Regions from separate parts of the Yersinia entomophaga genome, predicted to be linked through region 2. Evidence: predicted binding sites of a transcription regulator. Region 2 holds the regulator's gene; each other region holds the start of a gene.

Region 1 (3,283 bases), 300 kb from region 2:
TAATCACCGCCGCGATTGCCTGTCTGGCGTTGTTTAGCCTGCTTTATCTGCACCGCTGGACCGGCTGGATCTTTGTTCTGGCTATTCCGCTACTGGTAAAACACGCGATTTATGTACTGCGCGAGCCAACCGCCGCAGGCATGCGTCCGATGCTGGAACATATGGTAAAAGCTGCGCTGCTCACCAATATCCTGTTTGCCGTTGGTCTGGTATTTAACTAACGCGCCTTTTTCTGCCAATTCCCAGAAAACCCTGCGGATTGGCAGAATTTAACAATTGATGATTTTGCCAACAGTAGCCAGAAAGGGATATACTGACTATCCCAGCCGCAACCAGACATTAATCCTATGAAATATGATACTTCCGAACTCTGTGACATCTATCATGAAGAGATAAATGTGGTAGAACCTCTGTTCTCCAATTTTGGCGGACGTACTTCATTTGGTGGCCAAATCACGACCGTAAAATGCTTCGAAGACAACGGGTTACTCTTTGACCTACTTGAGGAGAACGGGCGTGGACGCGTGCTGGTCGTTGACGGAGGTGGTTCAGTGCGCCGAGCGCTGGTCAACGCAGAATTGGCTAGCTTGGCGGCCGCGAATGAATGGGAAGGCATTGTGGTTTACGGTGCCGTCCGTCAGGTAGACGATCTGGCCGAACTGGACATTGGCATTCAGGCTATGGCTGCTATTCCGGTAGGTGCTGCTAGCGAAGGCATCGGCGAAAGCGATATTCGCGTGAACTTCGGCGGCGTAACTTTCTTCTCCGGCGATCATCTGTATGCTGATAATACAGGGATTATTCTGTCGGAAGATCCGCTGGATATCGAATAACACCGACTCGGTTATACCAAACGAATTCTATAAGAAAGGGCGATATAAATATCGCCCTTTTGCTTTTGCGCTTAATCGGTTGCCAGCGCTATGGATGCCGAGAATAACCTCAGACCTCTTCCATTTTACCCAGCAGTGCGCGCAGACGATCCTGCCATACGTGCTGTTCTTGCTTTAGCTGCTCATTTTCACGCACTAACGCTTCACGGTTACCCGCTGCGTCCTGAACCTCTTGGGACAGGGTGTTGTTTTTTTCTTTCAGCTCTTCAATTTCCATCTGCAACAAAGTGATGGTATCAATCGCCTGCTGAACTTTACCTTCCAGTTTCTCAAATACTTCAAATGACATTCTTTAGTCCCCTCATGATCGCAAGGCGTACATCTATTGGTAGCGGTCGCATTTTGAAGATGCAACCACTGCGAATATCCATCGCGCTATATATTCATCGAACTCGGTAACAAGCGCTGTATTTTAACGCGCCCCCGTAAACAGCGGCGCAGCTTGATTAAAACGATTGTATGTAGCCTGTCTCCCCCTGTCTAGCGACATACCGGCACAAAGCACAGTCTCTCGCAATTTACCTAGCGCCACTATCAGCAAATGCTGAAAACCTGCGGCCTGTTATCGCGTCATATTTTACATATTTACAACAATGGAAAGTAAAAGCACTGGTCTGATCACACTTTCAGAAAGCACTAACACCCACGCGTTACGCGAATTCGCTCATTTTTATGACAAGGCACACAGATTTCGATTTCGCTATTTCTCGTTTGTGCTCGTTAACGATAAATTCACATAAACCCCAAGGATGAATTTGGGGAAAAAACAATAAATACCCTATAACTCTCTGTCTGTAGGACATCACTATGAGCCAAACATCAAGTCCGACCCTAAAAGGCCAGTGCATTGCGGAATTTCTTGGCACCGCTTTGCTGATATTTTTTGGCGTTGGCTGTGTTGCCGCATTAAAATTAGCCGGTGCAAGTTTCGGCCAATGGGAAATCAGTATTATCTGGGGTCTAGGCGTCGCCATGGCCATTTATCTAACGGCAGCCATTTCAGGGGCGCACCTTAACCCCGCCGTCACTATCGCTCTGTGGCTGTTTGCCTGTTTTGATCGCAAAAAAGTCCTTCCTTATATTGTGGCTCAGGTTGTTGGCGCATTCTGCGGCGCGGCTCTGGTCTACGGCCTGTACTACGGCCTGTTTGTTGATTTCGAACAAACCCACCAAGTGGTACGCGGCGGTAGCGAAAGCCTGAATCTGGCAGGAATTTTCTCTACTTACCCAAATGCCCACATCACCGTTTTCCAAGCTTTCCTGGTTGAAACCGTGATTACCGCCATTCTGATGTGCCTGATTCTGGCGTTGACCGACGACGGTAACGGCATTCCACGCGGCCCGCTGGCTCCCCTGCTGATTGGTATCCTGATTGCGGTTATTGGTGCTTCGATGGGGCCATTGACTGGCTTTGCGTTGAACCCGGCTCGTGATTTCGGCCCTAAGGTATTTGCTTATCTGGCTGGCTGGGGCGATATCGCCTTCACGGGCGGGCGTGATATTCCTTACTTCCTGGTACCGATTTTCGGACCTATAGTAGGCGCATTATTAGGTGCATTCGGCTACCGCGCACTGATTGGCCGCCATTTGCCATGTGACGTCTGCGTTGTGGAAGAAGATGCTTCCACCAGCACCACCGAACGTAAAGCGTAATCCAGACACTGGAATAAACGGTAACTAAAGCAGGCTTATTATTATGACAACAGAAAATAATACTGAAAAAAAATACATCGTTGCTCTCGACCAAGGCACCACCAGCTCCCGCGCCGTTGTGCTGGATCATGACGCCAACATCGTGAGCGTTTCCCAACGGGAATTTACCCAAATTTATCCAAAAGCCGGCTGGGTTGAACACGACCCAATGGAAATCTGGGCTACGCAAAGCTCAACTCTGGTAGAAGTGCTGGCAAAAGCCGATATTCGCTCCGATCAAATCGCCGGTATCGGTATCACCAACCAGCGTGAAACCACCATCGTATGGGAAAAAGAAACCGGTAAGCCAATTTATAACGCCATTGTCTGGCAGTGTCGTCGCACCGCAGAAATCTGCGAAAAACTGAAAAAAGACGGGCTGGAAGAGTATATCCGCCACAATACCGGCCTGGTGGTTGATCCCTATTTCTCCGGCACTAAGGTGAAATGGATTCTGGATCACGTGGAAGGCGCTCGTGAACGCGCCAAACGCGGCGAACTATTATTCGGTACCGTGGACACATGGTTAGTGTGGAAGATGACCCAAGGACGGGTACACGTCACGGATTTCACCAACGCATCTCGTACCATGATGTTCAACATTCATCAGTTGGATTGGGATGAGCGCATGCTGGAAGTGCTGGATATTCCGCGCGCCATGCTGCCAAAAGTGCGTTCTTCTTCTGAGATTTATGGGC
Region 2 (3,283 bases):
CGGTGGATATGGCCCAGAGCGATATAATCAGCGGGGGGGAAAGCCTGAGCAGGGAAGGCGTCAAGCGTGCCGATATAAATGTCTCGAACTGAGTCGGAGGTGCTGACGCCTACGGTCGTTAAGTGACCCGTGGCGATAATGGGCAAGGGTAATGCTAGCCGCTTGCGCAGGTTGACCGCCGTTTGATAAAGCTGCTGATAATGTGCCGCGATGGCTTCTTGTAGTGCTAATTGTTTTTGCGATCCGGATTCTCCCGCCTGACTGGCGATCAGATCTCTTGGGCGTAGAAAAGGGATCGCACACAGAATGGCTCCGGGCTGATCTTCACGATCGTGTAGAATGAAAACCTGTTGTTCCAGATCGTTGCTGGCGTGGGCAATCACCTTGGTATTGAGATAGGCCAACAGTTCGCGTGACTCATTTAAGGTTGCGACAGAATCATGGTTACCGCCAAGAACCACTAACTGACAGCCCGTCGGCTGAAGATCGACCACAAACCGGTTATATAACTCGCGGGCGTAGCTCGGTGGCGAACCTGTGTCGAAGATATCGCCGGCAACAATTAACGCATCAACCTGATGTTCTTCAACTTTTTGGATTAGCCAGCGTAAAAAAGCCTGATGCTCCGCCGCCCGGCTTTTGGTGAAGAAATACTGGCCTAAGTGCCAGTCTGAGGTATGTATAATGCGCATAAAACTCCCGCTAGGGCAGGTAATCAATGGCGCTGATTATAAACGTTGAGAAGGGGATGTCGCGGTTAAAAAGGAGGATTGGTTGAAATCCCAGAACGGCTTCGCAAAGTTGCTGAAATAACCTTGCAACACCCTTTCGGTTAGCCGCTATGCTTATTGGCTGCAAAGGGATGGTTTTTTTCATAAAACTGTCATAAAACTGACGCATAATGGCGCGGAAATCAAATAGCAACCGCTAACATATTGGCAGGATTGACGATGGCAAGACGCATACTGGTGGTGGAAGACGAAGCGCCGATTCGCGAGATGGTGTGTTTTGTGCTGGAGCAAAACGGCTACCAACCGTTAGAAGCCGAAGATTATGACAGCGCGGTTACGCGCTTGTCCGAGCCTTTCCCTGATTTGGTACTGCTAGACTGGATGTTGCCAGGCGGCTCTGGGATTCAGTTTATCAAGCATATGAAACGTGAAGCCATGACCCGGGATATTCCGGTGATGATGCTGACCGCCCGCGGTGAAGAAGAGGATCGGGTGCGCGGGCTGGAAGTGGGAGCCGACGATTACATTACCAAGCCTTTTTCTCCCAAAGAGCTTGTTGCCAGAATCAAAGCGGTGATGCGCCGAATTTCACCGATGGCCGTGGAAGAGGTGATTGAAATGCAAGGGTTAAGTCTCGATCCTTCTTCTCATCGGGTCATGGCTAACGAAAAAGCGTTAGACATGGGGCCAACCGAGTTTAAATTACTGCATTTCTTTATGACTCACCCGGAGCGGGTTTACAGCCGCGAGCAGTTGCTAAATTATGTTTGGGGCACTAACGTTTATGTGGAAGACCGCACTGTTGATGTCCATATCCGCCGTTTACGCAAGGCGCTTGAATCCGAAGGGCATGACAAAATGGTGCAAACCGTCCGGGGCACCGGATACCGTTTCTCAACGCGCTATTAAGTATGTAGTGCCGGAGAATGTGTCGTGCTAGAACGCTTATCATGGAAAAGGCTGGCTATTGAGCTGGCACTTTTTTGTCTGCCCGCGCTATTGCTCGGGCTTTTCATTGGTTATCTCCCTTGGCTATTACTGGTTTCAGTATTGGCAGCGCTGATCTGGAATTTTTATAACCAGCTTAAACTTTCTCATTGGCTATGGTTAGACCGAAGCATGACGCCACCGGCCGGACGCTGGAGCTGGGAGCCGCTGTTTTATGGTCTTTATCAGATGCAACTGCGTAATCGGCGGCGGCGGCGTGAGCTGGCGCTGTTGATAAAACGTTTCCGCAGCGGCGCTGAATCCTTGCCCGATGCGGTGGTTATGACGACCGTAGAGGGAAATATCTTTTGGTGTAATGGATTAGCGCAGAATTTACTGGGCTTTCGTTGGCCGGAAGATAACGGCCAGCACATTCTTAACCTGCTGCGTTACCCGGAATTTACCCATTATCTGCAACAGCAGGAATTCAGCCGCCCATTGACCGTGCAGCTTAATAATGGCCATTACGTTGAGTTTCGCGTTATGCCTTATTCAGAAGGGCAATTACTGATGGTGGCGCGAGATGTGACGCAAATGCGTCAACTGGAAGGCGCGCGGCGAAATTTCTTTGCCAACGTTAGCCATGAATTACGGACGCCGTTAACTGTACTGCAAGGCTATCTGGAAATGATGCACGATCAGGAACTGGACGCGGCATTGCGCGGTAAAGCCTTGAATACCATGCAAGAGCAGACCAAACGGATGGACGGTTTGGTGAAGCAATTATTGACGTTATCAAAAATCGAAGCAGCACCAAATGTGGATATGAATGAGCGAGTGGATATTCCACTGATGCTGAAGCTACTACAGCATGAGGTTCAGGCGTTAAGCAGCGGTCGCCATGAGATTACTTTCCGCGTGAATGAACAGCTTAAAGTGTTTGGTAATGAAGACCAGTTGCGCAGTGCCGTATCCAATCTGGTGTATAACGCGGTAAATCACACGCCAACCGGTACAAAAATCGAAGTGTGCTGGCAATTGACGCCGCAGGGCGCTCAGTTTCAGGTCAGTGATAACGGGCCGGGCATTGGGCCGGAGCACGTTCCTCGTCTTACCGAGCGCTTCTATCGGGTAGATAAAGCCCGTTCGCGGCAAACCGGCGGAAGTGGGCTTGGGCTGGCGATTGTTAAACATGCGCTGAGTCACCACGATGCGCGTTTAGAGGTCATGAGTGAAATTGGTTTGGGGACGCGTTTTGTCTTCACCTTACCGAAGCGATTGATTGTTCCCACGGTTTTAGCTGAGAATGCGGTCAAAACCTAGGCTTTACGGACGATATTCTGATGATGAAATGGAGCAAAACGGCGTTACTGGGTGCAATGTTATGGGTCAGCACTCCGGTTTTTGCTCAGGCACCGGTTGGGATGCTTTCCGGTAATCTTTCCAGCGTAGGCTCTGATACGCTGGCGAATCTGATGTCTCTGTGGGCGGAAGATTTCAATCATCAGTATCCGAGTATTAATCTGCAAATTCAGGCCGCCGGTTCGTCAACCGCACCGACGGCTCTGGCCGCAGGTGCAGCTCAACTTGGCCCGATGAGTCGTCCGATGAAAGCCGCCGAGATT
Region 3 (3,283 bases), 180 kb from region 2:
CATTAACCGGTAAGTCATTAATTTGCCACCAGTAATGGTGATAAAACCCTCCAGCCCATCGCGGCTGGCGTGATCCAGCAAAACAATACCGCGGCTAACGTTACGGCCGCTCGGATCGTCGTCGCTGGCGACCAGAGGACGAACGCCAGCATAGGCGCGTAAAATGCGGGTTGCCGCCAGTTTCGGCGACAGTTTCGATCCTTCCCGAATCAAAATATCCACTTCCTGTGGCGTGACGATCATGTTGTCTATCTGGTCATAATCAATATGCGTTGAGGTCGTACCGATCAGTGAAATAGTGTCTCCCGGCACTAAAATATCGGCGTCGGCCGGTTTGCGGCAACGGTTAATCACCATGTTATTAATGCGGTGCCCCAAAATCAGTAACGCGCCTTTCGCAGGGAACATTCGCACTCGCAGATCGGCATACTCGGCAATGTGTTGCCCCCAAATGCCTGCGGCGTTAACCACGATTCGGGCATGAATTTTATACTGGCGCTGGTTTTTGTGATCGAAAACGCTCACGCCGGTCACTCGGTCACCCTGACGGATAAGACCAATAACTTCATGATATGTCAGTACATTAGCGCCATGTTCGCGAGCGTCCAGCATATTGGCGGCGGTGAGACGGAAAGGGTCAACGGTGCCGTCAGGTACTTTAACTGCACCAATCATGGCCGGATTGGCCGCCGGTTCCATTCGCAGCGCCAACGCCGGATCGATCGCTTCCGCGTCAATACCCGCCAACTGGCAGCGGGTGATAAATTGCTGCTGATATTCGAGAGAATCTTCTGGCAGCGTGATAAACAAGCCATTGGTTGGTTCAATACAGTGGCGGGCAATACGTTTGAGGATACGATTCTCTTCAATACATTCTTTGGCTGATTCGCCGTCGGTTACCGCATAGCGCGCGCCGCTGTGCAGCAAGCCGTGATTCCTGCCAGTCGCACCGGTAGCGATGTCGTGTCGCTCCAGTAAAATACAGCCTAACCCACGGCGGGCGCAGTCTCTAGCTATGCCCGCACCGGTGGCGCCGCCGCCAATGATGATGACATCCGTTTCGCTGTAAGGAGAACTGTTCGTCATGAAAGACCCCACTCTATAGACAACCGCCTGGCGGTCAATTTTACATCTATTGAGACACAATAATTAGGGTCATTGTTTGATAAGGAACAAAAACGAACCAAAAACGAAAACCAAATGATGGATAAAAACCATGATTGTGATCAAAGTCACACAGGAGCACCCACTTTTTATTTCAAATCGTTAACCAATCGCTCAAAATCGCACCCGCTTACATAAAACTGTAACAATTGCGCCATCCCTCACAGATAAACAACGCGTTTTTATCTAGCATTGCGCTCGTTATAGAACATAAACGATAACCAGGTTGGCAGTTCAACCACCCGCTAGACACCAGGCTATGCTGGGATCAAAAAGTACGTATAACGCCATTGGAGGCACTCATGTTGAGTATATTTAAGCCTGCGGCTCACCAAGCCCGGCTGTCAGAAGATCGGATTGATCCGACTTATCGCCGATTACGCTGGCAAATATTTATGGGCATCTTCTTCGGTTACGCTGCCTATTATTTGGTTCGCAAAAACTTTACATTGGCCATGCCGTATTTGATCGAGCAGGGCTTCTCCCGTGGGGATTTGGGTTTTGCCTTATCCGGTATTTCCATTGCTTACGGTTTCTCTAAATTTATCATGGGTTCGGTTTCCGACCGCTCAAACCCACGCGTGTTTCTCTCCGCCGGTTTGATTCTGGCCGCCGCCGTGATGCTGTTTATGGGCTTTGTCCCTTGGGCTACCTCCAGCATTGCCGTGATGTTCGTTCTACTCTTCCTGTGCGGTTGGTTCCAGGGAATGGGCTGGCCTCCGTGCGGTCGAACCATGGTTCACTGGTGGTCGAAGAAAGAGCGTGGCAGCATCGTATCCGTTTGGAACTGCGCCCATAACGTCGGTGGTGGTCTGCCGCCATTGCTGTTCCTGCTGGGGATGGCCTGGTTTAACGACTGGAAAGCCGCGTTATATATGCCTGCTTTCGGTGCCATTTTAGTGGCGTTGATCGTTTTCGGTCTGATGCGCGATACCCCTCAATCCTGCGGTTTACCACCGATTGAAGAGTACAAAAACGACTATCCAGACGATTACTCGAAAGAAGCAGAAGAAGAACTGACGGCTAAACAGATCTTCATGCAATACATTCTGCCGAATAAATTGCTGTGGTATATCGCCATTGCCAACGTATTCGTATACCTGCTGCGTTACGGCATTCTGGACTGGTCACCAACCTACCTGAAAGAAGTGAAACACTTCGCTCTGGATAAATCCTCATGGGCCTATTTCTTGTATGAATATGCCGGGATTCCAGGAACGCTGCTGTGCGGCTGGATGTCCGATAAAGTGTTTAAAGGTAACCGCGGTGCAACCGGCGTGTTCTTTATGATACTGGTCACTATTGCCACCATCATTTACTGGCTGAACCCGGTCGGCAACCCAGGCATTGATATGGCCTGTATGATCACCATCGGCTTCCTGATTTATGGCCCAGTAATGCTGATTGGTCTGCATGCGCTGGAACTGGCACCGAAGAAAGCGGCAGGCACTGCGGCGGGCTTCACCGGTCTGTTCGGTTATCTGGGCGGATCGGTTGCAGCTAGCGCCATCGTTGGTTATACCGTTGACTTCTTCGGTTGGGACGGCGGCTTTATGGTGATGATTGGCGGCAGCATTCTGGCGGTTCTATTACTGATCGTCGTTATGTTCAGCGAGAAAAAACATCACGAAGAGATGGCAAAAAACCGCGCTAACTAAGGCTCGGTAGTCAATCTCAGCGTTTCAGGCCGTGCCGTTATCTTTGGCGACACGGCCTTTTTTGTACCCTAAAACCAAAAGTGGAGTAGGTAAACCATGCAAACTCACGTTAAAGCCTTGGTAGCTGGCATTATTCTGGCCTCATCAATGGCCGGAGTAGCTCAGGCCGCAGAGAAAATTGTCATCGCACATCGCGGTGCCAGCGGCTATTTGCCAGAACATACCTTACCGTCGAAAGCGATGGCTTATGCTCAGGGAGCCGATTACTTAGAACAAGATTTAGTGATGACTAAAGATAATGAGTTGGTGGTTTTACACGACCATTATCTGGATCGAGTTACCGATGTTGCGGAGCGCTTCCCAGATCGGGCGCGTAAAGATGGACGTTACTACGCCATTGATTTTACTCTGCCAGAAATCAAATCCCTGAAATTCACCGAAGGTTTTGATATCAAAGACGG

What was found. Region 2 encodes PhoB, which activates phosphate uptake and scavenging genes when phosphate is short. Its sites were predicted from a motif close to CTGTCATAAAACTGNCNNAT; they were not measured.
Positions count from the first base shown of each region.
Region 1: PL78_RS07875 (MIP/aquaporin family protein) is a predicted target of PhoB. The motif match lies at 1,553-1,572, and genes of this name have one in related genera.
Region 3: glpT (glycerol-3-phosphate transporter) is a predicted target of PhoB. The motif match lies at 1,294-1,313, and genes of this name have one in related genera.

Region 1 covers NZ_CP010029.1:1,728,844-1,732,126, forward strand. Annotated here, with positions in the region: gene PL78_RS07860 (1,4-dihydroxy-2-naphthoate polyprenyltransferase) at 1-221, shown strand, start outside; gene rraA (ribonuclease E activity regulator RraA) at 348-833, shown strand; gene zapB (septal ring assembly protein ZapB) at 943-1,182, opposite strand; gene PL78_RS07875 (MIP/aquaporin family protein) at 1,701-2,546, shown strand; gene glpK (glycerol kinase GlpK) at 2,590-3,283, shown strand, end outside.
Region 2 covers NZ_CP010029.1:1,432,633-1,435,915, reverse strand. Annotated here, with positions in the region: gene sbcD (exonuclease subunit SbcD) at 1-692, opposite strand, end outside; gene phoB (phosphate response regulator transcription factor PhoB) at 951-1,640, shown strand; gene phoR (phosphate regulon sensor histidine kinase PhoR) at 1,665-2,981, shown strand; gene PL78_RS06505 (PstS family phosphate ABC transporter substrate-binding protein) at 3,005-3,283, shown strand, end outside.
Region 3 covers NZ_CP010029.1:1,611,705-1,614,987, forward strand. Annotated here, with positions in the region: gene glpA (anaerobic glycerol-3-phosphate dehydrogenase subunit A) at 1-1,086, opposite strand, end outside; gene glpT (glycerol-3-phosphate transporter) at 1,467-2,822, shown strand; gene glpQ (glycerophosphodiester phosphodiesterase) at 2,919-3,283, shown strand, end outside.